3 regions of the Paenibacillus sp. FSL H3-0329 genome follow, and region 3 is predicted to be linked to each of the others. Evidence: a T-box and tRNA genes for the amino acid it is inferred to sense, from the RefSeq annotation. Region 3 holds a T-box; the other regions hold tRNA genes.

Region 1 (9,490 bases), 2.3 Mb from region 3:
TGTCAGGCGGGCAGTTTGACTGGGGCGGTCGCCTCCTAAAGAGTAACGGAGGCGTTCCAAGGTTCCCTCAGAATGGTTGGAAATCATTCGCAGAGTGCAAAGGCATAAGGGAGCTTGACTGCGAGACCTACAAGTCGAGCAGGGACGAAAGTCGGACTTAGTGATCCGGTGGTACCGCATGGAAGGGCCATCGCTCAACGGATAAAAGCTACCCTGGGGATAACAGGCTTATCTCCCCCAAGAGTCCACATCGACGGGGAGGTTTGGCACCTCGATGTCGGCTCATCGCATCCTGGGGCTGAAGTAGGTCCCAAGGGTTGGGCTGTTCGCCCATTAAAGCGGTACGCGAGCTGGGTTCAGAACGTCGTGAGACAGTTCGGTCCCTATCTGTCGTGGGCGCAGGAAATTTGAGAGGAGCTGTCCTTAGTACGAGAGGACCGGGATGGACGTACCGCTGGTGCACCAGTTGTTCCGCCAGGAGCATGGCTGGGTAGCTACGTACGGACGGGATAAGCGCTGAAAGCATCTAAGCGTGAAGCCCCCCTCAAGATGAGATTTCCCAATTAGTAAGACCCCTTGAAGACGACGAGGTAGATAGGTTGGAGGTGGAAGTGCAGTAATGCATGGAGCTGACCAATACTAATCGGTCGAGGGCTTATCCTAAAAATACCCCAAAAAGTGAAGAAAAGGCTGCGAAGCTAATTCCGAATACTTTCCGGGGGCCCCGAAGAGATGACGGGCGACGCAAATTCAATTCGGATTCAGTTTTCAGGCGATTAAGCCTGAGCATTTACGCTGTAAATGCCCGTTTGGTGGCGATAGCGGAGGGGTTCCACACGTACCCATCCCGAACACGACCGTTAAGCCCTCCAGCGCCGATGGTACTTGGACCGAAGGGTCCTGGGAGAGTAGGACGCCGCCAAGCGGACAACCACATTACCCGTGGTATTTTTTTTGCCCTTAATATTAATATGTCTTAGAAGGGCCTTTAGCTCAGCTGGTTAGAGCGCACCCCTGATAAGGGTGAGGTCGGTGGTTCGAGTCCACTAAGGCCCACCATATTCCCTGATAGCTCAGTTGGTAGAGCACTCGACTGTTAATCGAGTTGTCACAGGTTCGAGTCCTGTTCGGGGAGCCATTTATGGAGAGGTGTCCGAGTTTGGCCGAAGGAGCACGATTGGAAATCGTGTAGGCGCCACAAGCGTCTCGAGGGTTCGAATCCCTCTCTCTCCGCCATAAAAATTATTAGCATGGCCCGTTGGTCAAGGGGTTAAGACACCTCCCTTTCACGGAGGTAACATGGGTTCGAATCCCATACGGGTCATATCATGGAGGCTTAGCTCAGCTGGGAGAGCATCTGCCTTACAAGCAGAGGGTCGGGGGTTCGATCCCCTCAGCCTCCACCATATTATTTTCACTGACGCGGGGTGGAGCAGCCCGGTAGCTCGTCGGGCTCATAACCCGAAGGTCGCAGGTTCAAGTCCTGCCCCCGCAACCAATTTACTCTTATACATTATGTTTAGGGATAAGCTGGTATGGTGAAAATGAATAGTATATACTTATTAATGACGCGGGGTGGAGCAGCCCGGTAGCTCGTCGGGCTCATAACCCGAAGGCCGCAGGTTCAAATCCTGCCCCCGCAACCAATTTACACTTATGCATTATGTCTATGGAACCGTGGTGTAGTTGGCCTAACATGCCTGCCTGTCACGCAGGAGATCGCGGGTTCGAATCCCGTCGGTTCCGCCATTTAGTTAATTATTATTGGGGATTAGCCAAGCGGTAAGGCAACGGACTTTGACTCCGTCATGCATAGGTTCAAATCCTATATCCCCAGCCATTTATGAGAGCCATTAGCTCAGTTGGTAGAGCACCTGACTTTTAATCAGGGTGTCGAAGGTTCGAGTCCTTCATGGCTCACCATTTTCTTTAAAGTGTGCGCGTGTGGCGGAATTGGCAGACGCACCAGACTTAGGATCTGGCGTTTCACGACGTGGGGGTTCGAGTCCCTTCACGCGCACCATGTTTTTGCGGACGTGGCTCAGCGGTAGAGCATCGCCTTGCCAAGGCGAGGGTCGCGGGTTCGATTCCCGTCGTCCGCTCCATATAGATTTTGCGCCCTTAGCTCAGCTGGATAGAGCGTTTGACTACGAATCAAAAGGCCGGGAGTTCGAATCTCTCAGGGCGCGCCATTTTTATTACTAAGCAGTTATAGTATTGTTAACGGGATGTAGCTCAGCTTGGTAGAGCACCTGGTTTGGGACCAGGGGGTCGCATGTTCAAATCGTGTCATCCCGATTTTATACCTTTGCGGGTGTAGTTCAATGGTAGAACTTCAGCCTTCCAAGCTGATAGCGTGGGTTCGATTCCCATCACCCGCTTATAATGAGAAACACCTGCCGGTATTAGGCGGGTGTTTTTTTGATTGGACATATCTTACGGAGACTTAAATAATAGAAACGCCCCCCTCCTTAATATAGGAAAGGGACGCTGCTGTAGTGGGTTTATAAGGGATCGTCCTTATATAAGAACGCCTACCTCACCATTATTCACGAACTTAATACTTTCGATCTTCACCTCTAGTTGACCTGAAGGAATCGCTAGCTGACAAGTACTGCCGAGCTCAGCCAGCAGCAACTGCATGCCTATAGGTGACAACATAGAAATCTTGTTATCGTTAGGTTCTGCTTGGTTAGGAAATACGATGGTATAGATATCTGTAGTATTATCGTCCAAGTAACGAAGCTGCAACTGGCTTCCGATAAAGACCTGAGAATTTAAATCTTCACCATTAAACTCAGTTAGTAATTGTTCCAGCTCGGAGCAATAACGGGACAACAGCGTTTCAGCATTGCTTCTATCCTTGCTTCGTACCGGAAAGTATTGATTTAGAAATGCGATTTTTTCCTCATCAAAATAAATAAGCTGCTGAAGCAGCTGTGTCCGTGAGCCTTCATAGATAAGACTATGGTTCATAGTAGATTTCACCCCCTCTAAGTAGCACATTCCTTGTAAACTTGTTATGGTGTGTTGCCATCTTAAAATCCCTCCTATACAAATAGAGGTCCCCCAATGGAGACCTTCTGATCAGTATACCAGCTTCTATTTGTAAATCCAATCCATTTTAAAAGGGGAATTAAAACCTTCTAAATATTGTAATGAAAACCTTTGACTATTACATACTTGGGTGCTATGATAGGCTGATGCATAGGCATTTCGTAGAAAACTGCGAAATGCCTATACTGTATTTTGAAGATATTTTTACATTAATTGTTACCTGGGGAGTGATACGCCATGTACATTTCGTTGAGTTCACATATAGATTCCAGAACTATAAAATAACTACTTAATTTATTAAAGGAGGAGATCAGGATGATTCAAGTTAAAGAGTTTGTAGATGCTGATAATTCTTATGCAGAGAATAAAGCTAATGAGTTCCTGGCAGGACTACGGGAGGAACAGATTGTGAATATCTGTTACGGTTCGGTAGTTAAATCATCACGTGATGGGGCAGAGCACCAAAGAACCACTATACTGGTCGTGTATAAGACAAATGAAAGGCAATAACTGGAACACGTTTTTTTCATGTCTATCCATTGTCTCTACGCTGTGCGTTGTGATTGTCATCATTTATTATGTTTTCAGCTAATTAGTAAAAAGAGGACCTTTCCCATCTACGGGCAAAGGTCCTCTTTAGTTTATAAGTGCATTTACAGTCTTACATTCCGTCTGGTACGGATAGACCCAAACCGGATGCGATACGCTGTCCCAAGTCTGGATCAGCCTTAAAGAAATGATCAATCTGGCGGCGTTTGATATCGTTACTTTCAACGGGAGTCATAGCGCCAACGATGTTTTGAACTAGACGGGTACGTTCTTCTTCAGACATTAGACGGTACAAGTCACCTGGTTGTGTATAGTGATCGTCACTATTGTAGGCGACACTATCCGCATATCCGGAGACTTCGAACGGCGATGTTTTATGCTGCGGTGATTCTTTTGGTCCCCCTAAGCTGTTAGGCTCGTAATAGGCTCCGGAACCGCCATTGTTGCCCAAGGCCATGCCACCATCACGTTGATAGTTCTTCACTTCTACTTTTGGACGGTTGATAGGCAGGCTGTTGTGGTTAGGGCCAACCCGGTGGCGGTGTGCATCACCATACGCGAACAGACGGCCTTGTAGCAATTTATCCGGCGAAGCTTCAATACCAGGAACGAAAGAGCCGGGAGAGAATGTGACTTGTTCTACTTCAGCGAAGTAGTTCTCCGGATTGCGATCCAATACCATACGGCCAACCTCGATTAACGGATAATCTTTTTGTGACCAGACCTTTGTTACATCAAATGGATCAAAACGGTAAGTCTTCGCATCCTCGATCGGCATAATTTGCACGTAGAGCTTCCAAGCAGGGAAATCTCCTTTATCAATAGCATTGAACAAGTCTTCTGTATGATAATCCGGGTTTTCCCCAGCGATTTTGGAAGCAAGGTCTGCATCTAGATTCTTAATGCCTTGTTCTGTTTTGAAATGGTATTTCACCCAGACTGTATTACCCTCGGCATTTACCCACTTGAAGGTATGGCTACCAAACCCATGCATATGTCTCAGCGTAGCTGGAATTCCGCGATCCGACATCAAAATCGTTACCTGATGCAGAGATTCAGGCGATAAAGACCAGAAGTCCCATACAGCATTCGGGTTCTTCAGATGTGTCTGTGGATCACGTTTCTGTGTATGAATAAAGTCCGGGAATTTAATCGCATCACGAACGAAGAATACAGGCGTATTGTTACCTACGAGATCATAGTTTCCTTCTTCAGTATAGAACTTCACGGCAAAACCACGAGGGTCGCGTACGGTATCAGCAGAACCTAATTCACCAGCTACAGTAGAAAAACGAATGAACAACGGTGTACGTTTGCCTACTTCAGACAAAAAGTTAGCTTTTGTGTATTGGGTCAGATCTTTTGTAACTTCAAAATACCCGTGAGCGCCAGCACCTTTAGCATGAACGACACGTTCAGGAACACGTTCTCTGTTAAAGTGGGCTAATTTCTCAAGCAGATGGACATCTTGCAGCAAAGTGGGACCGCGGTCACCGGCTGTCATTGAATTCTGATTGTCGCCTACTGGAGCACCCCAGCTGGTTGTAAGATTATTATTATTGGAGCTCATTAATAGAATCACCTCATGAGATTTGATTTTAGATTTAGTATAAGTTCTATATTAATGTTTTTTAAAGAAATTGCAACACTTTTTAAATAATTGGCACATTACAATATGTGGGAATCGTCATTACATCGTTGGCACATTCAGATATATATGATAGACAAAGTGATTAATTGCTTAGCAGAATTAAAAAAGAAACAGCGCATCCCTACCATGACTGGAGGGGTGCGCTGCATTTTTTGATATAGAAGATATTCGGTTCTTGTGCTTAGGCTTTAATGTACATTCTGTTGTAATATTCATCTAGCATTCTTTTGGTGGCAAACTCCGTACGGGTGGTTTCGATACTCTTTTTCATCATTTGCACCCATTGTTTACGATTCTCGTAAAAGGTTGGGAGCACACGTTTCAATAAGGTGTCGTACAGTGCATCACTATCATGCTTATCCAGCACCTCAAAGTCTGTAGTTTCGAAGCCGTCTCCAATCTGCCAGCCATTCTCACCATCGATGCAGGCTTCCGGCCACCAGCCATCCAGAATAGAACAGTTCAATACACCGTTCATAGCTGCTTTCATCCCGGAGGTGCCGCTGGCTTCCAATGGTCTACGTGGATTGTTGAGCCAAATATCGGCACCGCGCGTCAGCTGGGCGCCAATCGTCATATCGTAATTCTCGAGGAACACCACACTCTTTGGATACTTTTTCATCATCGCTACTAGGTTGCTGACGATTTTTTTACCGTTATCATCGAGTGGGTGCGCTTTGCCGGAGAATACAATTTGTATCTTTCCAGACTCCAGATAAGGTTCGATAATTTCTGGCTGCGAGAAGATCAGGTCGCTTCGTTTATATGGAGCTGCTCTGCGTGAGAAGCCAATGAGTAGATTGTCAGCATTTAAGCTAATGCCGGAACGTTCTTTGATGAACTGGATCAGTTCTCCCTTGATCTCTTTATGCACTGCCCATAAGTCGCCATCTTGTTCGTAGGCTTGCGTCATTCTTTCATCTACCCAGGTAGGAGTATGGATGGCATTAGTAATGCCTATAATTTCTGATCTTCCGGCTACTTCCTTCCACATTTTATTAGCCGTATCGGCGTGTAGCTGGGCAACTGCGTTGGAGATACGTGACAGCCTTAGACCTGCAACCGTCATATTAAATGGCTCGCCGCCGATCCGCTCCATCTGGTCACGGGTTAAGCCGTTGAACGCACTCATATACTCAAGTCGGTCGAGAGGATGGGTTTCGTTGCCTTCTTTGATTGGTGTGTGGGTAGTGAATACTACTTCTTCGCGAGTCGCTTTCCAAGCTTCTTCGAAGGTATGGCCTCCGGACATTTTTTCACGGATTAGCTCGATAGCCGCTAGAGCCGCATGACCCTCATTGAAGTGATAGACATCAATAGGGATTTGCAGCGCACGCATAGCTTTGACTCCACCAATCCCAAGCACGATCTCTTGTGCGATCCGTTCCTCGCCGAACCAACCATACAATTGGCCTGTGATCCAGGCATCATTATTCTCGGGTATATCTGTATCCAGTAAATACAATGTGCTGTTGCCAAAATAATCAGTTTTCCATACTTTGCATACCACATCGGTTTTTCGGACTTTAACAGTTACCTTAACCCCTGTATCTTCAAGAAACTCATAAACATAATTGTGATAGGAGTCGTACGGATTGCCGTTTGCATCAATCTTTTGGTCCGTGTAACCTTGTTTCCACTTCAGCCCAATAGGGATGATAGGGGCGTTGATATCTTTTGCACCCTTAATGTAGTCTCCGGCAAGAATGCCCAGACCTCCGGCATACATTTTGAAATCGGAATGCAGCCCGTACTCCATACTAAAATAAGCGACTGACGGTAATTTTTGTTCGTTCACTTGATAAGCCTCCTAATCACGGATTAGATTAAATTGCAGTGAAGCTGCGGGCATTATCTCAGGTGCAAACGTTTGCTCAAAATAGTGCAGCAATCATTGTGGAAGCGATTGCACCACTATTCTAGCACACTCGATGAATAAAAGCATAACGTCAATTTGGTGAAAACAACCATTTTGAATCCAATTGAGCGGAATTGATTGATAAAGTGGACAGAAGCCCCTAAGATAAAGAGATTGAAGAAATAATTAATGGTGGTGTCTAAGTTGGATATAGTTGTGATTGGAAGCTTGAATATGGACATGGTAGTACGTACAAACCGGTCACCGGATGCTGGAGAAACCCTAATTGGACAAGCCTTTGCTCTATCTCCTGGCGGAAAAGGGGCAAATCAGGCCGTTGCCGCAGCACGTCTGGGTGCAGAGGTTAGTATGATCGGAAGAGTTGGAAAAGATACCTTTGGTAGCGAAATGCTGGAGATTATCAGGAATGAAGGCATTCATATAGAGCATATTTCTGTAAGTGAACATCAGGCAACAGGAGTCGCTTCGATCGTTATTGAAGAAGATGGAGAAAATCGGATTATCGTGGTACCTGGAGCGAATATTGAGCTTACGGTAGAGGATATTCAGGCATTGGAGGCTGTGATTAGCCAGGCTAAGATCATTGTGCTGCAGCTTGAAATGGATCTGGCGATGAGTGAGCAGGCGATTGCGATTGCCCATCGTAAGAGGATTCCGGTGATCCTTAATCCTGCACCAGCTAGAGTGCTAAAGGATGAGATGCTGGCTCAGGTATCTTACCTGACACCTAATGAGACAGAAGCCGGGATTTTGTCCGGAATGACTGTGGATAGCGCAGAGACTGCTGAGCAGGCAGCCCGTATTTTGCTGCAAAAAGGAGTACAGAACGTTATCGTAACCTTGGGCTCAAAAGGCGCTCTGATTGTGAATGCTGAAGGAGCCAAGGCTGTTCCAGGCTTCCCGGTAAAGGCGGTAGATACAGTTGCTGCCGGAGACTCATTTAATGGCGCATTAGCCCAGCAGTTAGTCTTAGGAAAGACCTTGGAGGAAGCCGTGAGCTTCGCTAATGCTGTAGGTGCATTGGCTGTAGGGAAAGAAGGGGCGATCCCTTCATTGCCGCAGTTGTCCGAGGTCGAGCAGTTTCTAAATCGTAAATCGCTGTAGAATAGACAGTACAGGATACTCAAGATCTATACTAGATGAGATAGGATAAGGAGCTTAAATAATGAGCAGAACAGTAACCGTTAAAAATGTGATCATCGGCGAAGGAATCCCTAAGATATGTGTTCCGCTAATTGGAGCGACCTTGTCTGAGCTGAAGCAGGAAGCTGAAGCGCTGAAAGTACTGCAACCTGATTTGGTGGAGTGGCGGACGGATTTTTTTGCTGAAGTGGAAGACGTTGCTTCTGTTAAGAACGCACTAAGCGAAATCTGTTCTGTGATTCCAGATCTGCCGCTGATTTTTACTTTTCGGAGTGCAAAAGAAGGCGGAGAGAAGCAAGTCAGCACGGAATATTACACAGCACTGAATAAAGCTGCTGCCGAGAGCGGTCTAGTAGATATAATAGATGTTGAATTATTTAATGATGAGCAGGATGTAAAGCTATTGGTCGAAGCTGCTCATACTCATAATGTATCTGTCATTATTTCAAATCATGATTTTCAGGGAACACCTCCTAAAGAGGAGATCATCTCGCGGTTATGCAAGGCGCAGGAGCTTGGCGGGGATTTGCCCAAAATTGCCGTTATGCCCCGAGATGCAGGCGATGTGCTAACTTTGCTGGAAGCTACACACATCATGAAGGAAAAATATGCAGACCGCCCAATTATAACGATGTCTATGGCGGGAGCCGGGGTGATCAGCCGTTTAGCTGGTGAAATTTTCGGTTCAGCGCTTACCTTCGGAGCTGCAGATAAACCTTCTGCACCTGGACAGGTAGCTGTGGTTGAGCTTCGGAATACATTGTCACTGCTGCACCGCAGTCTGTGATTTCTGCTGTTGATATTGCCGCAAAAAAAGGCGTCCGGAATATCCGGATGCCTTTTTCTATTTTAAAGTATTGTTGGTGCGCTTACGCATTTTTTCCCGTATATACATGTACGGCATCTCTTAGAAACGCAGCGAGTCCAGGGTGGCGCTTGTCATAGTATTCGGTAAAACGTTCATCATCAACATACAATTGTGCAACACCAGCATGAGCTTCTTTGGAATAGGAATTCCAGTAGAAGGAGAGCCACTCACGGTGTAGGTCAGCACTTTTTTGCGCCAATATACTGGCAGGATCTCCATGCTCCATCGCTTGCAAGAGCGTTTCGAACATCTCTTCCTCAAGCTGTTGTATAGCTGCATATTGTTCTTCTGTCATCCCTTTAAGCTTTTGGTTGGATTGATTAATGGTGTCATCTCCGTATTT
Region 2 (9,490 bases), 690 kb from region 3:
ATCTTGTTCGTATTCTGTTCGTATTTTTCTATAATATACCACTTCTTTACCAATCTCGTAAAACCCCGTTTTAGGCTGTTTTTATCGAAAAAGAGCGTATATCCCTCCATTATCTTGCCTTTTGGCAATAATATACGCTTTGTTGTTTACCTATTGGCAAAAATGGCTTATATTATTATCATAAGGTTACAGCCAATAAGGAGTGAGTTGAGATGAAACAGGAATTCGGGGATTATATGAAGCATCTTCGGGAAACAAAGGGACTCACCATTAATCAATTAGCAGCAGCAGCCGGAATTAGCGGTTCGCAAATTTCCCGGATTGAGAATGGATTAAGAGGGGTTCCTAAACCAACCACGTTACGCAAAATTGCTGAGGCCACTGGCGTCCCCTACGAGGAGCTAATGGATCAGGCAGGGTATTTGCAGGACCAGACTCTTTCAAGCGATGAGGCTGTCCCAGATTGGGCCACAAGCAAAGATAAAAGAGACTTTCGAAAAATGCTAGAGGATGATGGAGAGCTGATGTTTGACGGAATTCCATTAGACAAAGAAGATAAACAGAGGATAAAAGATGTACTAACCGGATTGTTCTGGGAAGCCAAACAGATGAATAAGAGAAAAAAATCCAAAGACACTAAATAACTATACTAACATGCTGCAGGTGAAGAACATGGATGAACTGATCAATAGTCTGATTAAAAAATATAAAACCAACTGCCCGTTCGAGCTTGCCGCAGCACTAGGCATTCAAATTCGTTTCATGAATCTGGGGACTGGCACAAAGGGATTATATTATCGAAAATTAAGAAGAAGGTTTATCGTCATTCATAATGAGTTGCCTGTAGAATGGCAGCGCTTCGTTTGTGCGCATGAATTAGGACATGATCGGCTTCACAAGGGGATCAATCGCTTTTTTCTGGAGGAAAGCTCCTATTTCTCTCCTGGGAAGCTTGAACGTCAAGCTAATGTATTTGCTGTAAAATTATTATCTTCAGGCAGAAGCCCCGAACAAGAGGAATCATGGAGAAACTATTATCTACGGATTGGAATTCCACCGGAAGTCCGATTTTTTTTGGAGGAATAATAGAACATACGTTCTTATGATGTATTTATATGTATATTCAATACATAACAAAAAAGCCCTTACCGAAGTAAGAGCTTTTGAGCAGCGATTAAGCTGAGTATCGGGATGACACGATTTGAACATGCGACCCCCTGGTCCCAAACCAGGTGCTCTACCAAGCTGAGCTACATCCCGTTACTATAAAATTATGGAGCGGGTGATGGGAATCGAACCCACGCTATCAGCTTGGAAGGCTGAAGTTCTACCATTGAACTACACCCGCAAAGGTGAAAATCGGGATGACACGATTTGAACATGCGACCCCCTGGTCCCAAACCAGGTGCTCTACCAAGCTGAGCTACATCCCGTTATAAATACTATAATTGCTTAATAATAAAATGGCGCGCCCTGAGAGATTCGAACTCCCGGCCTTTTGATTCGTAGTCAAACGCTCTATCCAGCTGAGCTAAGGGCGCAAAATTATGGAGCGGACGACGGGAATCGAACCCGCGACCCTCGCCTTGGCAAGGCGATGCTCTACCGCTGAGCCACGTCCGCAATAAGTGGTGCGCGTGAAGGGACTTGAACCCCCACGTCGTGAAACGCCAGATCCTAAGTCTGGTGCGTCTGCCATTCCGCCACACGCGCATGATAATAATAAAAGTGAGCCATGAAGGACTCGAACCTTCGACACCCTGATTAAAAGTCAGGTGCTCTACCAACTGAGCTAATGGCTCGCACTTGGCTGGGGATATAGGATTCGAACCTATGAGTGACGGAGTCAAAGTCCGTTGCCTTACCGCTTGGCTAATCCCCATTGATGGTACCTCTATGTTGCCCATAATCTCTTAGAAAGATTATGGTGGAGGCTGAGGGGATCGAACCCCCGACCCTCTGCTTGTAAGGCAGATGCTCTCCCAGCTGAGCTAAGCCTCCATATCTATGGGACCCTCTAAGGGTAAGTACAAGTAAAAGTTGGTGACCCGTATGGGATTCGAACCCATGTTACCTCCGTGAAAGGGAGGTGTCTTAACCCCTTGACCAACGGGCCTTGCAAATCTGTGGAGCTCTCAACCGGATTCGAACCGGTGACCTCTTCCTTACCATGGAAGCACTCTACCTGCTGAGCTATGAGAGCATGGCTCCCCGAACAGGACTCGAACCTGTGACAACTCGATTAACAGTCGAGTGCTCTACCAACTGAGCTATCAGGGAATATCCGCTTGGCAACGTCCTACTCTCCCAGGACCCTTCGGTCCAAGTACCATCGGCGCTGGAGGGCTTAACGGTCGTGTTCGGGATGGGTACGTGTGGAACCCCTCCGCTATCGCCACCAAACGGGCATTTACAGCGTAAATGCTCAGGCTTGATGCCTGAAAACTGAATCCGAAACGAATCTGCATTCTACGTATAGGATAAGCCCTCGACCGATTAGTATTGGTCAGCTCCATGCATTACTGCACTTCCACCTCCAACCTATCTACCTCGTCGTCTTCAAGGGGTCTTACTAATTGGGAAATCTCATCTTGAGGGGGGCTTCACGCTTAGATGCTTTCAGCGCTTATCCCGTCCGTACGTAGCTACCCAGCCATGCTCCTGGCGGAACAACTGGTGCACCAGCGGTACGTCCATCCCGGTCCTCTCGTACTAAGGACAGCTCCTCTCAAATTTCCTGCGCCCACGACAGATAGGGACCGAACTGTCTCACGACGTTCTGAACCCAGCTCGCGTACCGCTTTAATGGGCGAACAGCCCAACCCTTGGGACCTACTTCAGCCCCAGGATGCGATGAGCCGACATCGAGGTGCCAAACCTCCCCGTCGATGTGGACTCTTGGGGGAGATAAGCCTGTTATCCCCAGGGTAGCTTTTATCCGTTGAGCGATGGCCCTTCCATGCGGTACCACCGGATCACTAAGTCCGACTTTCGTCCCTGCTCGACTTGTAGGTCTCGCAGTCAAGCTCCCTTATGCCTTTGCACTCTGCGAATGATTTCCAACCATTCTGAGGGAACCTTGGAACGCCTCCGTTACTCTTTAGGAGGCGACCGCCCCAGTCAAACTGCCCGCCTGACACGGTCCCCGTACCCGATAAGGGTACTAGGTTAGAACCTAGATACGATCAGGGTGGTATCCCAACGGCGCCTCCACCGAAGCTTGCGCTCCGATTTCTACGGCTCCCACCTATCCTGTACAGATCGTACCCAAATTCAATATCAAGCTGCAGTAAAGCTCCATGGGGTCTTTCCGTCTTGTCGCGGGTAACCTGCATCTTCACAGGTATTAAAATTTCACCGGATCTCTCGTTGAGACAGCGCCCAAGTCGTTACGCCATTCGTGCGGGTCAGAATTTACCTGACAAGGAATTTCGCTACCTTAGGACCGTTATAGTTACGGCCGCCGTTTACTGGGGCTTCGGTTCATAGCTTCGGGTTACCCCTAACCACTCCCCTTAACCTTCCAGCACCGGGCAGGCGTCAGCCCGTATACTTCGCCTTGCGGCTTCGCACAGACCTGTGTTTTTGCTAAACAGTCGCTTGGGCCTTTTCACTGCGGCCCCCTCGTGCTATTCACACTACCGGGGCACCCCTTCTCCCGAAGTTACGGGGTCATTTTGCCGAGTTCCTTAACGAGAGTTCTTCCGCGCGCCTTAGAATTCTCTTCTCGCCTACCTGTGTCGGTTTGCGGTACGGGCACCTTCTCCTGGCTAGAGGCTTTTCTTGGCAGTGTGAGATCATGACCTTCGCTACTATAATTTTCGCTCCCCATCACAGCCCAGCCTTATCGATGTGCGGATTTGCCTACACATCAGCCTCACTGCTTAGACGGACATCCATCAGTCCGCGTCACTACCCTCCTGCGTCACCCCATCGCTCATAGCGGATTACGGTGGTACAGTAATTTCAAACTGTTGTCCTTCGACTACGCCTTTCGGCCTCGCCTTAGGTCCCGACTTACCCTGAGCGGACGAGCCTTCCTCAGGAAACCTTGGGCTTTCGGCGGATCAGATTCTCACTGATCTTTTCGTTACTCATACCGGCATTCTCACTTGTGTAGTGTCCAGCGCTCTTTTCAGTACACCTTCAACCCCTACACAACGCTCCCCTACCCCAGATACATACGTATCTAGCCATAGCTTCGGTGGTGTGTTTAGCCCCGTTACATTTTCGGCGCAGAGTCACTCGACCAGTGAGCTATTACGCACTCTTTCAATGGTGGCTGCTTCTAAGCCAACATCCTGGTTGTCTGTGCAACTCCACATCCTTTCCCACTTAACACACACTTGGGGACCTTAGCTGATGGTCTGGGCTGTTTCCCTTTTGACAATGGATCTTAGCACTCACTGTCTGACTCCCGGCAATAAGTATATGGCATTCGGAGTTTGACTGAGCTTGGTAATCCTTGCGGACCCCGCACCCAATCAGTGCTCTACCTCCACTACTCTTATACCGAGGCTAGCCCTAAAGCTATTTCGGGGAGAACCAGCTATCTCCGAGTTCGATTGGAATTTCTCCGCTACCCCCACCTCATCCCCGCACTTTTCAACGTACGTGGGTTCGGGCCTCCAGTGCGTGTTACCGCACCTTCACCCTGGACAGGGGTAGATCACACGGTTTCGGGTCTACGTCCACATACTAAATCGCCCTATTCAGACTCGCTTTCGCTGCGGCTCCACCTTCTCGGCTTAACCTTGCATGTTAAACGTAACTCGCCGGTTCATTCTACAAAAGGCACGCCATCACCCATAGATCGGGCTCTGACTTTTTGTAAGCACACGGTTTCAGGTTCTATTTCACTCCCCTTCCGGGGTGCTTTTCACCTTTCCCTCACGGTACTGTTTCACTATCGGTCGCCAGGTAGTATTTAGCCTTAGCAGATGGTCCTGCTGGATTCATACGGGGTTTCACGTGCCCCGCACTACTCGGGATCCGTCTCGGAGAGAACACAGTTTAGGTTACAGGGCTTTTACCTCTATCGCGGGCCTTTCCAGACCTCTTCACCTACCATATTCCTTTGTAACTCCATGTGAGACGTCCCACAACCCCAAGAGGCAAGCCCCTTGGTTTAGGCTGTTCCGCGTTCGCTCGCCGCTACTGACGGAATCACTATTGTTTTCTCTTCCTCAGGGTACTTAGATGTTTCAGTTCCCCTGGTCTGCCTCTACACACCCTATGTATTCAGGTATGAGTAACTGCGAATTACCACAGCTGGGTTTCCCCATTCGGACACCCCCGGATCAAAGCTTGCTTACAGCTCCCCGAGGCAGTTTCGTTGTTCGCCACGTCCTTCGTCGGCTCCTGGCGCCTAGGCATCCTCCGTGTGCTCTTATTAGCTTAACCTTGATTTTTCCGAAGAAAAATCTCACTAATAACATTTACTTGTTTGCACAAGTTGCTAAAAGATGTTCTAAAACGCAAATTCGTTTCGGTATCCAGTTTTCAAGGATCAAGTTGAAAAAGTTATTCATTTAAAAATTTATGGTGGAGCCAAGCGGGATCGAACCGCTGACCTCCTGCTTGCAAGGCAGGCGCTCTCCCAGCTGAGCTATGGCCCCATAAAATTACTCTATAATGTTATATGGTGGGCCTTGGTGGACTCGAACCACCGACCTCACCCTTATCAGAGGTGCGCTCTAACCAACTGAGCTAAAAGCCCATATAACATATATAACATTGTGAATCAACCAATGAATTGGTTGTCCGCTTGGCAACGTCCTACTCTCCCAGGACCCTTCGGTCCAAGTACCATCGGCGCTGGAGGGCTTAACGGTCGTGTTCGGGATGGGTACGTGTGGAACCCCTCCGCTATCGCCACCAAACGCATACGAAAGAGACTTGCTCTTTCAAAACTGAACACGAGTGAGTATTCGAACCCGAAGGTTCTATTATGGAAGTTAAACTTCCGATTTGAATGTCTTCATTGCAGAAGACGATTCTCCATAGAAAGGAGGTGATCCAGCCGCACCTTCCGATACGGCTACCTTGTTACGACTTCACCCCAATCATCTACCCCACCTTCGGCGGCTGGCTCCCTTGCGGGTTACCCCACCGACTTCGGGTGTTGTAAACTCTCGTGGTGTGACGGGCGGTGTGTACAAGACCCGGGAACGTATTCACCGCGGCATGCTGATCCGCGATTACTAGCAATTCCGACTTCATGCAGGCGAGTTGCAGCCTGCAATCCGAACTGAGACCGGCTTTGATGGGATTGGCTCCACCTCGCGGCTTCGCTTCCCGTTGTACCGGCCATTGTAGTACGTGTGTAGCCCAGGTCATAAGGGGCATGATGATTTGACGTCATCCCCACCTTCCTCCGGTTTGTCACCGGCAGTCACTCTAGAGTGCCCAGCATTACCTGCTGGCAACTAAAGTTAAGGGTTGCGCTCGTTGCGGGACTTAACCCAACATCTCACGACACGAGCTGACGACAACCATGCACCACCTGTCTCCTCTGTCCCGAAGGCCGCTGCTATCTCTAGCAGATTCAGAGGGATGTCAAGACCTGGTAAGGTTCTTCGCGTTGCTTCGAATTAAACCACATACTCCACTGCTTGTGCGGGTCCCCGTCAATTCCTTTGAGTTTCAGTCTTGCGACCGTACTCCCCAGGCGGAGTGCTTACTGTGTTAACTTCGGCACCAAGGGTATCGAAACCCCTAACACCTAGCACTCATCGTTTACGGCGTGGACTACCAGGGTATCTAATCCTGTTTGCTCCCCACGCTTTCGCGCCTCAGCGTCAGTTACAGCCCAGAAAGTCGCCTTCGCCACTGGTGTTCCTCCACATATCTACGCATTTCACCGCTACACGTGGAATTCCACTTTCCTCTTCTGTACTCAAGCCACCCAGTTTCCAGTGCGACCTCAGGTTGAGCCCAAGGTTTAAACACCAGACTTAAATAGCCGCCTGCGCGCGCTTTACGCCCAATAATTCCGGACAACGCTTGCCCCCTACGTATTACCGCGGCTGCTGGCACGTAGTTAGCCGGGGCTTTCTTCTCAGGTACCGTCACTCCGGTAGCAGTTACTCTACCGGACGTTCTTCCCTGGCAACAGAGCTTTACGATCCGAAAACCTTCATCACTCACGCGGCGTTGCTCCGTCAGGCTTTCGCCCATTGCGGAAGATTCCCTACTGCTGCCTCCCGTAGGAGTCTGGGCCGTGTCTCAGTCCCAGTGTGGCCGTTCACCCTCTCAGGTCGGCTACGCATCGTCGCCTTGGTGGGCCGTTACCCCACCAACTAGCTAATGCGCCGCAGGCCCATCCCTCAGTGACAGATTGCTCCGTCTTTCATTCTTCTCTCAGGAGAAAAAAGAAATTATCCGGTATTAGCTACCGTTTCCGGTAGTTATCCCAGTCTGAAGGGCAGGTTGCCTACGTGTTACTCACCCGTCCGCCGCTAAGTTATTTTGAAAGCAAGCTTTCAAAATAACTCCGCTCGACTTGCATGTATTAGGCACGCCGCCAGCGTTCGTCCTGAGCCAGGATCAAACTCTCCAATTAGTATTGAAAAGAGCGATATGCTCATTTTGAAACATCTGACGAGAAAATTAATTCTCTAATTTGGATTTCACTTGCGTGATTTCCTACTCACTCGTTGTTCAGTTTTCAAAGATCAATGTCTCTCATTTCGTCGTCGTTGTTTATCAGCGGCGACCTTTATAATATATCACAGTGTTAAGCTGTTTGGCAAGTCTTTTTTTTGAAAAATCTTTTTTTTCAATTTTTCTTGCCTTCCGCTTCCCTTTTACACAAGCAAAAGGAGCGCGAGATATAATTTATCATGAGCACTCCTTTTTAGTCAAGCTATTTTATTAAATAATCTGAAAACTTTATAAAACTGTAGCAATTCTCGTATATCTTCAGTGTTTATACTGAGAAGAACGTCCACCCCATGCATACTTGGAAAGCTCTTTCTGAGGAGCGAAGCGAGCATACATCCGGAATACAGTCTTATATCTATTAGCGATGGCGTGCCTGATATTTTGGTCCAAGCGCTGATCACTCAAATCTAACAGCATCTCATCTAGTTCTTTTCTCAAAACATAATCCAGTTCCTTGCATTCCTTTTCGTTAAACAACATTCCCAACATATGCTTGGCCTCCTTCATGAAGTTGCAATTAACACCTTCTCTAAACCCCCAAAACTTTTGTGCATAAACAGTAAGTAACATCTCATGGAGAAAGCTGCCTTAAGATCCTCTTACACTAGATTAACCGGAGTCCTCTTTTTATAACCATAATTATTAAAAATTCCCTTTATGGTTTCGTGTCGATTATATACTCCTTACCTTTAGGCAATCCTTGGATGAACGCCCTTAATGTTATGCTCTATTCCCGGAAGTTTTATGATAAAAGTGAAAAAGTAATTGTACTTTCAATAATGGCTGCAACAAATAACAGGATTACAGTCCATATGGAAGCCGTAAGTGTTTGACGCATGAAAGCAGACCAGTCTGCGCTTCTCTCCTCTTTTCTATCTGTAGATCGAAATAAACTTGAAATCACTTTCCCGCCAAAATGCAGTCCAAAGGCACAAGCGATAATGATTGCCGGAATCTCTATAATCCCGTGTGGCAGTAATCCTTTTACGATTAAATCGAACAAATCCTGTCCTTGCAGTGCGGATAAATGTATCAAGTAGCCAATTACCGCTCCGTTTATAAATAAGAATATAGCTGGCAATATGCCGAACAACGCTCCCAGGAAAATAATAACCACGCCCTTGATGGCGTTATTCAAAAATATAAATACAAAGAAGTTCCATTGCGGATTAGAGGTGTCTCTTAAGTTTCCGCTGATCTCACTTAGCCCTTCCAATTGCTGAACCAATAGTTTTTCCAGACTACTTGTGGCTACCCAGCCAACAACCGCTCCTATTACGAAGAGCAGACAGGATAGCAGCAAAGCCTTGCGGATCGATTTAATATCTTTAACAAACGTGAAGAACGACAACATAAATACCTCCTGAAATTGTGATCTCTGTTTCTTAGGTCATAACCGTGCGGTACGAGCATACATTTAGAACAAACAAGCATTTCGCATGGGAGAGGAGCGCTGTCATTAATGAATTCTTTTTATGTATTCAGCGGCAAAAAGATCAAAAGGTTCATCTATATCTTCGCCGCTGTGCTTCTTGCTGCTGGAGTTGTCTATGTCGAGAGGGGTAATATCACCGTTTTTTCTGAGGCTGGACCTTCTGCCATTTACAGTGTGCCAACAGAGAAGAAGCTGATTGCCCTAACCTTCGATATTAGCTGGGGGGAAAAGAGACCCGAACCAATTTTGAAGGTACTTGAAGACAAGAAAGTGGACAAAGCCACCTTCTTCCTATCGTCACCATGGAGTAAGACTCACCCCGATATTGTAACAAGCATCAAAAACGCAGGATTCGAAATTGGCAGTCATGGCCATAAACACGTCAATTAC
Region 3 (9,490 bases):
TATAGAAATGAAAGTCGGTCCAAAACGTCTATATATTGTTCAGAAAATAAGGGGATTTCTAGAAAGTGTACACCGCGGAGAATCCTTTGAGTTCACGAAACATTTTATCTATGATCCTGCCATTTACAGCTTCCGGAAGGAAGATAATGTTGTTCTACAGAAGCTGATTGATATTGTATTAAATGAAAAAATGTACCGCGATAACGTCACTCCTTACTCACCTTATGGGGGGAGTATTGGGGGAGATCGGTTGCTGGCCGTCCCTCCTTTTTTCTGGGAGTCGCTTCAACCTGCGCTTTCAGAGGTCTCGTCGGTATTTTTGCAACAAGAAGAGGTGCTATACGAAGGCATTTACGTGTCTAATGAGGCGCCTCCACTCAGCTTTGAGTTTGAACAGGCGGAAGAGGATGGATATCATCTGGATATTCAAGGACTTGAGCAGATTTCGGTCTTAGAAGATTACGGGATTGTACTATCTGAAGGTAAGTTGCTGAAGCTATCCCCTCAAGAATGTATACGCCTTGCTGAAATGAAAAAAATGCTGGATTCCTCCCGCCGAAATGGTATCGATATTGCCCCCGAGCAAATGGAGTCTTTTATGGACAAGGTTATTCCTGGTCTGAAAAAGCTGGGCAACGTCCATATCGCCGACTCCATTGCGGATCGGATTGTCCAACATAGGCTTATCGCGAGGCTTTATCTGGATCGTGTGAGAGATCGGCTGCTCGCCGGACTAGAATTCCAATATGGTGACATTGTGATCAATCCTTTAGATGAAAAAGCCCATGTTCGCGGGACGAGTTTGATTCTTTTGCGAGACGGGGAGGGAGAAGCTCGTATTCTGGAGCTGATGGAGCACGAATCTTTCGCTAAAACCGAAGGCGGATTTATTATGACAGACGAAGAGGGCGAATACGATTTTTTGTACCATACCATTCCGCTGCTGGAACCGCTACTTTCGGTTTATGCGACCTCCGCAGTCAAAGCAAGACTGTTCACGAGCACTACACCCCCAAAGGTGAGCATTAGTTGGAATGAAAAGACGGACTGGCTTGATTTTAAATTCGATATGGGCGGGATTCCAGAAGCTGAGATTGTTATGGTTCTGAAATCCCTGCAGGAAAAACGCAGATACTACCGCTTGCCTGATGGAGCCCTGCTACCGCTGGAGAGCGAGGAGCTTCAAGAAATCATTACCTTTATGAATGATGTAGGCATCCGTGAAGGTGAGATCAAAGGGGTGGAGTTTTCTCTGCCCGTTGTTCGTGGGTTACATTTGACCTCCACGGATGCTAAGAGTGACTCCATTAAGCTGGGCAGATCCTTTAAAAGGTTACTTGCGAACATGCGGAATCCGGAGAATCTTGATTTCCCTATACCTGACAGTCTGGTTCCTGTGCTAAGGGATTATCAACAGTATGGGTTTCAGTGGCTGAAGACGTTGGCCCATTACCGTTTTGGTGGTATTTTGGCGGATGATATGGGGTTAGGCAAAACGCTGCAAAGTATCGCTTTTCTACTGTCAGAACTTCCAGAGATCCGCCAGAATGGGCTGCCTGCCCTAATTGTCGCTCCTGCGTCTCTCACTTATAACTGGCTTAATGAGCTTAAAAAATTCACGCCAGAGATCAAAGCTGTCATTGCAGACGGTAGTCTAATTGAGCGCGGGCGGATTTTAAAAAATACAGCAAAAGCTGATGTAATCATCACCTCTTATCCGTTGCTCCGCAGAGATGTTCAGTTGTATGCCAAAAAGTCTTTTCATACCCTGATTCTCGATGAAGCACAAACTATAAAAAACCATACTACACAGACAGCCCAAGCTGTAATGGCGCTTCAAGCCCGGCACCGTTTTGCACTTACGGGTACTCCTGTGGAGAATGCGTTGGAAGATTTATGGTCCATTTTCGGCACCGTGTTCCCTGGGTTATTTCCAGGCAAAAAAGCTTTTCACGATTTACCAAGAGAAACGGTTGCGAAGCGGGCGCGTCCCTTTTTGCTGCGGCGCTTAAAGAGTGATGTGTTAAAGGAACTTCCGGACAAAATTGAGTCCGTACAAGCATGTGAACTGCTGCCGGAGCAAAAAAAGTTATATGTAGCTTATCTTGCCCGTTTGAAAAAAGAGGCGCTTAAGCATTTGACCCAAGATAGTTTCGGCAATAATAATCGGATCAAAGTTCTGGCGGGACTAACTCGTCTGCGCCAGTTGTGCTGCCACCCTGCTCTTTTTGTCGATGGATATGAAGGAAGCTCTGCTAAATTCGAGCAGCTGCTCGAAATCATAGAAGAATGTCGCAGTTCGGGTAAACGTATGTTAGTATTCTCACAATTCACAGAGATGCTGGGCCTGATTGGGCGTGAACTAGGATATCAGGGCATTCCATACTTTTATTTAGATGGTCAAACGCCTGTTTCTCAACGAGTAGATTTATGTAATAAATTTAATGAAGGAGAGCGGGATATTTTCTTAATCTCCTTAAAGGCCGGCGGGACCGGGCTCAACTTAACTGGGGCAGATACTGTAATCCTTTACGATTTATGGTGGAACCCTGCCGTCGAGCAGCAAGCAGCAGATCGGGCTCACCGGATCGGACAGAAAAATGTAGTACAAGTAATTCGTCTCGTCACCCAAGGCACCGTAGAGGACAAGATGTATGAGCTGCAGCAGAAGAAAAAGAACTTGATCGATGAGGTCATCCAGCCAGGTCAAGAAAGCTTGTCTACCCTCACAGAGCAAGACATCCGGGAGATTCTGATGATCTAAATAACAATGTTTGAGAAAAAATCAGGGATATCCCACAGCCTCTATGACTATCGGGATATCCCTTTTCTTCAGATTATGCAATTGTAACTCCTGCACTAGCGTAGCCAGCAACAGTAGTTGCAACGTCAATGCCAGCCGTGACCGTCGAAGTGAAGACCAACAACAAGCGTTCTCCCACAGTTACAGGAATGCTTAAGCCTGTGGTATTACCACTGCTAATAGTTCCAAGAGCAATTAATCCTGTAAGCGGAGGACTTAACGTAACTAAAGCCCCAGGTACTGCTGTGAAGGTATTGTTAGGTGTAGTAGATCTGTATAATTGAGCCGTGATTGTTACCGTAGAACCCACCAAACTAACGGAAGATGTCGCACTGAAATAGGCTGCCATAGACGTAAGCGTTCCTGTTCTAGGAACCGAGAACGCAAAGTTCAGCAAGGTTCCAGCCGCTCCAGTAAGATCTATAGTACCGCCTGTAATACTGATATTGGTCGCACTGCTACCAAAACCAACTGCACTTGAAGTATTCAAAAGACCCCCTAATACAGTGGTCATAGCAACTGGAAGTCCAGAAGAATATGGAATGATTGCGCCTGCGCCAGCAGTTCCTGTTGCTCCTGTGGCTCCAGCAGTTCCTGTTGCTCCTGTGGCTCCAGCAGTTCCTGTTGCTCCAGTTACGCCAGCAGTTCCTGTTGCTCCTGTGGCTCCAGCAGTTCCTGTTGCTCCTGTGGCTCCCGCAGTTCCTGTTGCTCCAGTTACGCCAGCAGTTCCTGTTGCTCCTGTGGCTCCAGCAGTTCCTGTCGCTCCTGTGGCTCCCGTTGCTCCAGCAGCTCCTGTCGCTCCCGTGGCTCCAGCACCTGTGGCTCCGGTTACGCCAGTACCTCCTGTCGCTCCCGTTGCACCAACGCTTCCTGTAGCTCCAGTAGCTCCAGTAGCACCTGTAATTCCTATATATTCTCCATATAATTCAGAGTAGACAAGGCGATGAGCAGTCACTAATTGACCTGTGCTGCTCTTCCCCCAAACTGAAATTTGAATGGGATCATCAATCGTAATAGGTGTTGTGAATAGAAATTCAAATGAATCAAAGTTTGCATAATAATCCCTATTAACCACTTGATTAGGAGCTAAATTAACCTGTTCACTTACATATAAAGTTCTTGTCCCATTCATATAATAGCCTTCGACTTGAACCGTTGACGGAGTATCATCACTCTGATTGACAATTTTAAGAGTAACAAGCTGAGTAGGTCTTACACCGCCTACCAGATTATTTTCTATAGGACCAGTAGATAGTTGACTCAATTTTCAACACCTCATTTTTTATGAATTTTAAAATACGCTTATTATTTGAATTGCGAAAATCAAACCAACCGAACAAAATCCTCCTCAATAGTTCTGTATAAAATATGATTCTATCTATAATCATTCCTCCCACCTACTCTAGGTTGATAATCTATGATCCTATAAAATTAGTTCATAATTTTTGGCTCTTTATAGTATTATTCTTATTTCGAATTAAGGTGTGGACATCCATTTAAAAACTACTGTTACACATATTTGATACATTATAGCAATCTGAAAATCCGTAATGGATTAATAGAAGAAGAACCTAATAAGCATCGCTCTAGTCAACTTATAACATATCGCCAACAAAACAGGGGATAACCCGAAAGCCATACTTACGGCTACCGAATTACCCCTGTTGTAAATACTGAACTCGAAGATAAACTTAAGTTAATTCATGAACAGACCAGACGATACCTGCTGAGTTCGCGCCACCCAAATTCAAAGGAACCGTCAAACCATTTGCCACATAGAACAAGCCAATCACATCACCTGCGGTTAATGCAAATTCTCCAGCCAGCGTCACAGTACCACTTCCCAAAATTGCTCTCAAATCTAATATAAGTGCAACATTCACATCAAGTACTGGGAACAAGCCACTTACCAGATTTGTTGCAGTAGGAGAAGTTCTCTGAACTACGAAAGCCGGATTAATTCCAGTACCAAGACTGACAGTGAGTGAGGCAGTTGTGGAGTAATTGATAGTCGCTTCAATCGAATATCTACCAGTTGTCGGAATAGTATAATTTCCCCCAACTTCGTCGAAGGACGGGCTATCATAAAAAGGTGTTGTCACAGTCCAGCCAGTTAATTGGGTAGATGTGGAAATTGCCAATGAGGGCTTAAAAGCAGAAAAACCTTCTTGTTGAATGTTCGGACCTGTAGCTCCAGTTACTCCGGTTACACCTGTTGCACCAGTAAGCCCAGTTGCTCCGGTTACACCAGATACTCCTGTCGCTCCTGTTGCCCCAGCTACTCCCGTTGCTCCGGTTATACCAGCTACTCCTGTCGCTCCTGTCGCCCCAGCTACTCCCGTTGCTCCAGTTGCTCCAGCTACTCCCGTTGCTCCGGTCACTCCAGCTTCACCCGTTGCTCCGGTGGCTCCTGTTGCTCCTGTTGCTCCTGTTTCACCCGTTGCTCCGGTTGCTCCAGCTACTCCCGTTGCTCCAGTCGCTCCAGCTTCACCCGTTGCTCCGGTTGCCCCAGCTACTCCCGTTGCTCCAGTCGCTCCAGCTTCACCCGTTGCTCCGGTTACACCAGCTACTCCTGTTGCTCCGGTTGCACCCGTTGCTCCTGTTGCTCCCGTTACTCCATCCGCTCCGGTTGCACCCGTTGTACCAGTTACTCCGTCTGCACCAGTCGCCCCAGTTGCTCCAGTTACTCCTTCTGCACCATCCGCTCCTGTTGCACCAGTCGCTCCAGTTGCTCCAGTTACTCCGTCTGCACCAGTCGCTCCAGTCTCCCCTGCTCCAGTTGCTCCCGTTGCACCAGTCGCACCAGTCACTCCATCTGCTCCTGTTGCCCCAGTCTCTCCTGCTCCGGTCGCCCCGGTTGCTCCGTCGGCTCCCGTTGCACCAGTCACTCCATCTGCACCTGTTGCACCTGTCTCTCCTGCTCCGGTCGCTCCCGTTGCTCCATCGGCTCCCGTTGCTCCTGTTGCACCTGTAGCTCCATCTGCTCCTGTTGCACCTGTCTCTCCTGCTCCAGTCGCTCCCGTTGCTCCGTCTGCTCCCGTTGCTCCTGTTGCACCTGTAGCTCCATCTGCTCCTGTTGCCCCAGTCTCTCCTGCTCCGGTCGCCCCGGTTGCTCCGTCTGCTCCCGTTGCACCAGTCGCCCCAGTTACTCCGTCTGCTCCTGTAGCTCCATCGGCTCCTGTTGCCCCTGTCTCTCCTGCTCCTGTAGCACCCGTTGCTCCGTCTGCTCCCGTTGCACCAGTCGCCCCAGTCACTCCATCTGCACCTGTTGCACCTGTCTCTCCTGCTCCGGTCGCTCCAGTTACTCCATCCGCTCCGGTTGCACCAGTTGCACCTGTAGCTCCATCGGCACCTGTTGCCCCAGTCTCTCCTGCCCCAGTCACTCCAGTGGCTCCATCCGCTCCAGTCACCCCGGTTGCACCAGTCACTCCATCTGCCCCTGTTGCACCTGTCGCCCCAGTCTCTCCTGCTCCGGTAGCACCCGTTGCTCCATCGGCTCCGGTCGCTCCTGTTGCACCAGTCGCACCGGTCGCGCCAGTTATCCCTTGCGTTACACCAAGCAATTCTGCATGTACAAGTCGATGGGCAGTCACAATCTGGCCAACGCTATTTTTTCCCCATACTGAGATTTGAATCGGATCATCTACCAGACTTGTAGTTGTAAAAATAAATTCGAACGCATCAAAATCGCCATAATAATCACGTGTTATAACTTCATTAGGTGCTACATTTATCAGCTCGCTTACATATAAAGTTCTTGTCCCATCCATATAGTATCCTTGAACAAGAGCCATTGATGAATCAATGTCACTTCGGTTATCAATTTTGACAGTAACATGCTGAGTAGGTCTTACACCCCCTACCATACTATTGTCTATCGGTCCGGTAGATAAATAACTCAATTTCTCATCACTCCTTTAACGTTAACTGTGTCACAAAAATAATTATTAAATTAATACTGCCTGCTTCTCCCACGCAACTATGCGATGAGGATCTACCAATGCCCCCGAGTTCTGTTTTCCCCAGACTGAAATCCCAACCTCTGCTTCAACTGCTTCTACTGTTGTAAATACAAATTCAAATGCGTCCAAGTCGGCAAAATAGTTCTTAGTTAAAACTTGATTAGGTGCTAGATTTACTGTTTCATTCACATACATCGTTCTTGATCCGTTAAGAAGGAAACCTTGAATAACTAGATTATAAGGATTAAGAGAATCCCGATTAACTACTTTTACGGTTACCAGTTGCGACGGTCTGACCCCTAGGATCGGGCTGTTATCTATAGGTCCAGTAGAAAAAATAGCCATGTTTTATTCACTCCTCCCTTCCACTACAATTTGAAAGATTAGTGGCTCCGTATAGTAATATTCCTTGGCTTGAGTTAGCGTGTGGACTGTTGTGCAAAGGAACAGCTGGTCCTATAACAAGACAGCCTTCTTTTTCCAAATTTATAATCTACTAAACTGATAATCTAATAACAAAGAGCAACCAAGATTGTTAAGAAGCTAACACTATTGCTTTTTATGAAATATTGGGTATACTGGTAAAAATTAATTAAGCATCGATGAGCGGGAGAGTAGTTAACGAGATCTAGTCCTCAGCGAGCCGGGAGAGTGTAAGCCGGTACAGATTTCTTTAATGAAGCGCACCCGTGAGATGGACTTCTGAATCTTAGTAGGAAGTCCCGGCTGAAGGCCGTTATCCCGTAAGGTGGCTGAACAACTTGTTCAGCAACGAGAGTGGTACCGCGAGCGCTAAAGCCCTCGTCTCTTTTGAGACGAGGGCTTTTTTGTATTTTCAAAGGAGGGTATACCATGTTAAATCAAATCATCAAAGACGGAATCGAGCACAGTGTACACCGTGTATTCAATACTTTAGGAGCTGACTATCCAGAGGACATTGCCATTCTGATCGAACAGCCAGCAAATCTAGAACATGGTGATTATTCATGTAATATCGCTATGCAGCTAGCCAAAACTCTACGTAAATCCCCAATGGTCATAGCAGAATTAGTGAAAGCAGAACTTCAATTCAAAGGGCGTTTCGCCGGTCTATTGCAAAAAGTTGAAGTCGCTGCTCCCGGATTTATCAATTTGTATATGAATTGGCAAAGCTGGGCTGAACATTCCTTTGAACTGCCTGCCAGCACTGGGGAAAAAGTCATCATCGAGCACACTTCTATCAACCCCAACAAAGCCGCTCATGTAGGTCATCTAAGAAACGCCTGTATTGGCGATACTCTAGTCAGAATTATGAAAAGAACTGGGTATAACGTAGAGGTCCATAACTACATTGATGATCTCGGCAATCAGCTGGCGGATACAGTTGTTGGATTATTAAATATACCTTTAGAAGGGGAACATCAACGTTTCGGTGATTTTTGCTGGGATCTTTATGCCAAAGTGAACAAAGAATATGCGCTGAACCCTGAGATGACACACAAGCGCACAGATATACTGCACTCCCTTGAACAAGGTGGCGGCAATGAAGCCTGGCTGGGCAACCTTGTAGCTGAACGTATCGTTAGAGAGCATGTAGAGGAAATGAAACATTTTGGGATTTATTATGATTTGCTGGTATGGGAGAGCAGTATTTTAAAAGAGGGATTTTGGGCAGCCGCAGCTGAGCTACTGAAGCAGACAGCCGTTTTTGTACAAGAGACTGAAGGTAAACTCGCAGGCTGCTGGGTGCTGAAGCAAGGAACAGAGGCTAACATTGGAGCGGATTCAGAGGAGCATCATCTCGATAAGGTGCTGGTGCGTTCGAATGGGATTTTAACGTATACAGCCAAAGATATTGCCTATCATCTCTGGAAATTTGGTCTTTTAACCAAAGATTTCTCCTATAGCGAATTCTCGTCCGGTTTATGGACAACAGGATTAACTGGAACCCAAGAGTCTTATGGGCAGGCGGACAGAGTCATCAATGTGATTGATTACAGACAGGAATATCCACAACAGATGGTTAAGCAAGCCTTAGGGGCACTAGGTTATAACGAGCAAGCAGACAAACTCCATCATGTGAGTTATGGTGTTGTATCTCTTAGTCCCGCCTCGGCTGCCGAGCTGGGTATAGATATTTCAGAAGGCAAATCTTCTTATGCTATGTCCGGACGACAGGGAATCGGGATTAAGGTAAGCGATCTGGTGGAACTCATGGAACAGAACATCGAACACTCACGTTCCGATAAAGACGGCCTCTCCAGCCGAATGATTGCCACTGCTGCGATTCGCTACTATCTGCTACGGTTTAATTTAGGAACGGAAATCGTGTTTGATTTCAAACAGGCTACCGAAATATCCGGCAATACCGGAGTTTATCTGATGTATACTTTTGCGCGTGCGACAAGCGTTTTGAGTAAAGCTACGATCCCAATCCTTACAGCTGCCGCACAGCTTCAGTTCCCTTCCAAGTTGGAAAAAGCAGAGCTTGCGCTGCTAAGACAGCTAAGCCTCTGGCCGGAGATATTACATTCAGCAAGTATAGAGTTAACGCCAAATACGCTCTGCACTTACGCCCATACCCTAGCTACCCTGTTCAACAACTTCTATTCTGTATGTCCAATTCTAAAAGGCGATTCAGCCACGATCGAATTCCGCCTCTGGCTCACTTCAAGATTCAAGGACATCTTGGGAGATGTGCTCGAAGTGCTTGGGTTACCGACACCGAGCCGAATGTAAAAAACAC

Evidence for each region. A T-box is a leader RNA that pairs with one kind of tRNA and senses whether it is charged. The one in region 3 lies ahead of argS (arginine--tRNA ligase), so its partner is inferred to be a tRNA-Arg.
Region 1: it has a tRNA-Arg gene. The T-box ahead of argS (arginine--tRNA ligase) is inferred to sense a tRNA for this amino acid. The anticodon was not compared.
Region 2: it has a tRNA-Arg gene. The T-box ahead of argS (arginine--tRNA ligase) is inferred to sense a tRNA for this amino acid. The anticodon was not compared.

The regions. Positions count from the first base shown of each region.
Region 1 covers NZ_CP150150.1:944,139-953,628, forward strand. Annotated here, with positions in the region: rRNA gene NSQ66_RS04050 (23S ribosomal RNA) at 1-663, shown strand, start outside; rRNA gene rrf (5S ribosomal RNA) at 809-925, shown strand; tRNA gene NSQ66_RS04060 (tRNA-Ile) at 983-1,059, shown strand; tRNA gene NSQ66_RS04065 (tRNA-Asn) at 1,063-1,138, shown strand; tRNA gene NSQ66_RS04070 (tRNA-Ser) at 1,144-1,236, shown strand; tRNA gene NSQ66_RS04075 (tRNA-Glu) at 1,253-1,324, shown strand; tRNA gene NSQ66_RS04080 (tRNA-Val) at 1,331-1,406, shown strand; tRNA gene NSQ66_RS04085 (tRNA-Met) at 1,422-1,498, shown strand; tRNA gene NSQ66_RS04090 (tRNA-Met) at 1,570-1,646, shown strand; tRNA gene NSQ66_RS04095 (tRNA-Asp) at 1,672-1,749, shown strand; tRNA gene NSQ66_RS04100 (tRNA-Gln) at 1,766-1,840, shown strand; tRNA gene NSQ66_RS04105 (tRNA-Lys) at 1,848-1,923, shown strand; tRNA gene NSQ66_RS04110 (tRNA-Leu) at 1,939-2,023, shown strand; tRNA gene NSQ66_RS04115 (tRNA-Gly) at 2,031-2,105, shown strand; tRNA gene NSQ66_RS04120 (tRNA-Arg) at 2,116-2,192, shown strand; tRNA gene NSQ66_RS04125 (tRNA-Pro) at 2,225-2,298, shown strand; tRNA gene NSQ66_RS04130 (tRNA-Gly) at 2,311-2,381, shown strand; gene NSQ66_RS04135 (GreA/GreB family elongation factor) at 2,521-2,976, opposite strand; gene NSQ66_RS04140 (sporulation protein Cse60) at 3,373-3,567, shown strand; gene katA (catalase KatA) at 3,719-5,176, opposite strand; gene glgP (alpha-glucan family phosphorylase) at 5,439-7,055, opposite strand; gene rbsK (ribokinase) at 7,311-8,240, shown strand; gene aroD (type I 3-dehydroquinate dehydratase) at 8,302-9,066, shown strand; gene NSQ66_RS04165 (MerR family transcriptional regulator) at 9,149-9,490, opposite strand, start outside.
Region 2 covers NZ_CP150150.1:6,192,087-6,201,576, forward strand. Annotated here, with positions in the region: gene NSQ66_RS27300 (transcriptional regulator) at 213-644, shown strand; gene NSQ66_RS27305 (ImmA/IrrE family metallo-endopeptidase) at 673-1,086, shown strand; tRNA gene NSQ66_RS27310 (tRNA-Pro) at 1,187-1,260, opposite strand; tRNA gene NSQ66_RS27315 (tRNA-Gly) at 1,275-1,348, opposite strand; tRNA gene NSQ66_RS27320 (tRNA-Pro) at 1,360-1,433, opposite strand; tRNA gene NSQ66_RS27325 (tRNA-Arg) at 1,465-1,541, opposite strand; tRNA gene NSQ66_RS27330 (tRNA-Gly) at 1,549-1,623, opposite strand; tRNA gene NSQ66_RS27335 (tRNA-Leu) at 1,630-1,713, opposite strand; tRNA gene NSQ66_RS27340 (tRNA-Lys) at 1,730-1,802, opposite strand; tRNA gene NSQ66_RS27345 (tRNA-Gln) at 1,808-1,882, opposite strand; tRNA gene NSQ66_RS27350 (tRNA-Val) at 1,926-2,001, opposite strand; tRNA gene NSQ66_RS27355 (tRNA-Glu) at 2,042-2,116, opposite strand; tRNA gene NSQ66_RS27360 (tRNA-Thr) at 2,128-2,203, opposite strand; tRNA gene NSQ66_RS27365 (tRNA-Asn) at 2,205-2,280, opposite strand; rRNA gene rrf (5S ribosomal RNA) at 2,287-2,403, opposite strand; rRNA gene NSQ66_RS27375 (23S ribosomal RNA) at 2,477-5,403, opposite strand; tRNA gene NSQ66_RS27380 (tRNA-Ala) at 5,543-5,618, opposite strand; tRNA gene NSQ66_RS27385 (tRNA-Ile) at 5,643-5,719, opposite strand; rRNA gene rrf (5S ribosomal RNA) at 5,766-5,882, opposite strand; rRNA gene NSQ66_RS27395 (16S ribosomal RNA) at 6,007-7,564, opposite strand; gene NSQ66_RS27400 (hypothetical protein) at 7,924-8,154, opposite strand; gene NSQ66_RS27405 (stage II sporulation protein M) at 8,408-9,019, opposite strand; gene pdaB (polysaccharide deacetylase family sporulation protein PdaB) at 9,128-9,490, shown strand, end outside.
Region 3 covers NZ_CP150150.1:5,499,523-5,509,012, forward strand. Annotated here, with positions in the region: gene NSQ66_RS24360 (DEAD/DEAH box helicase) at 1-2,764, shown strand, start outside; gene NSQ66_RS24365 (exosporium glycoprotein BclB-related protein) at 2,838-4,067, opposite strand; gene NSQ66_RS24370 (collagen-like protein) at 4,495-6,705, opposite strand; gene NSQ66_RS24375 (hypothetical protein) at 6,751-7,110, opposite strand; T-box leader at 7,359-7,577, shown strand; gene argS (arginine--tRNA ligase) at 7,618-9,483, shown strand.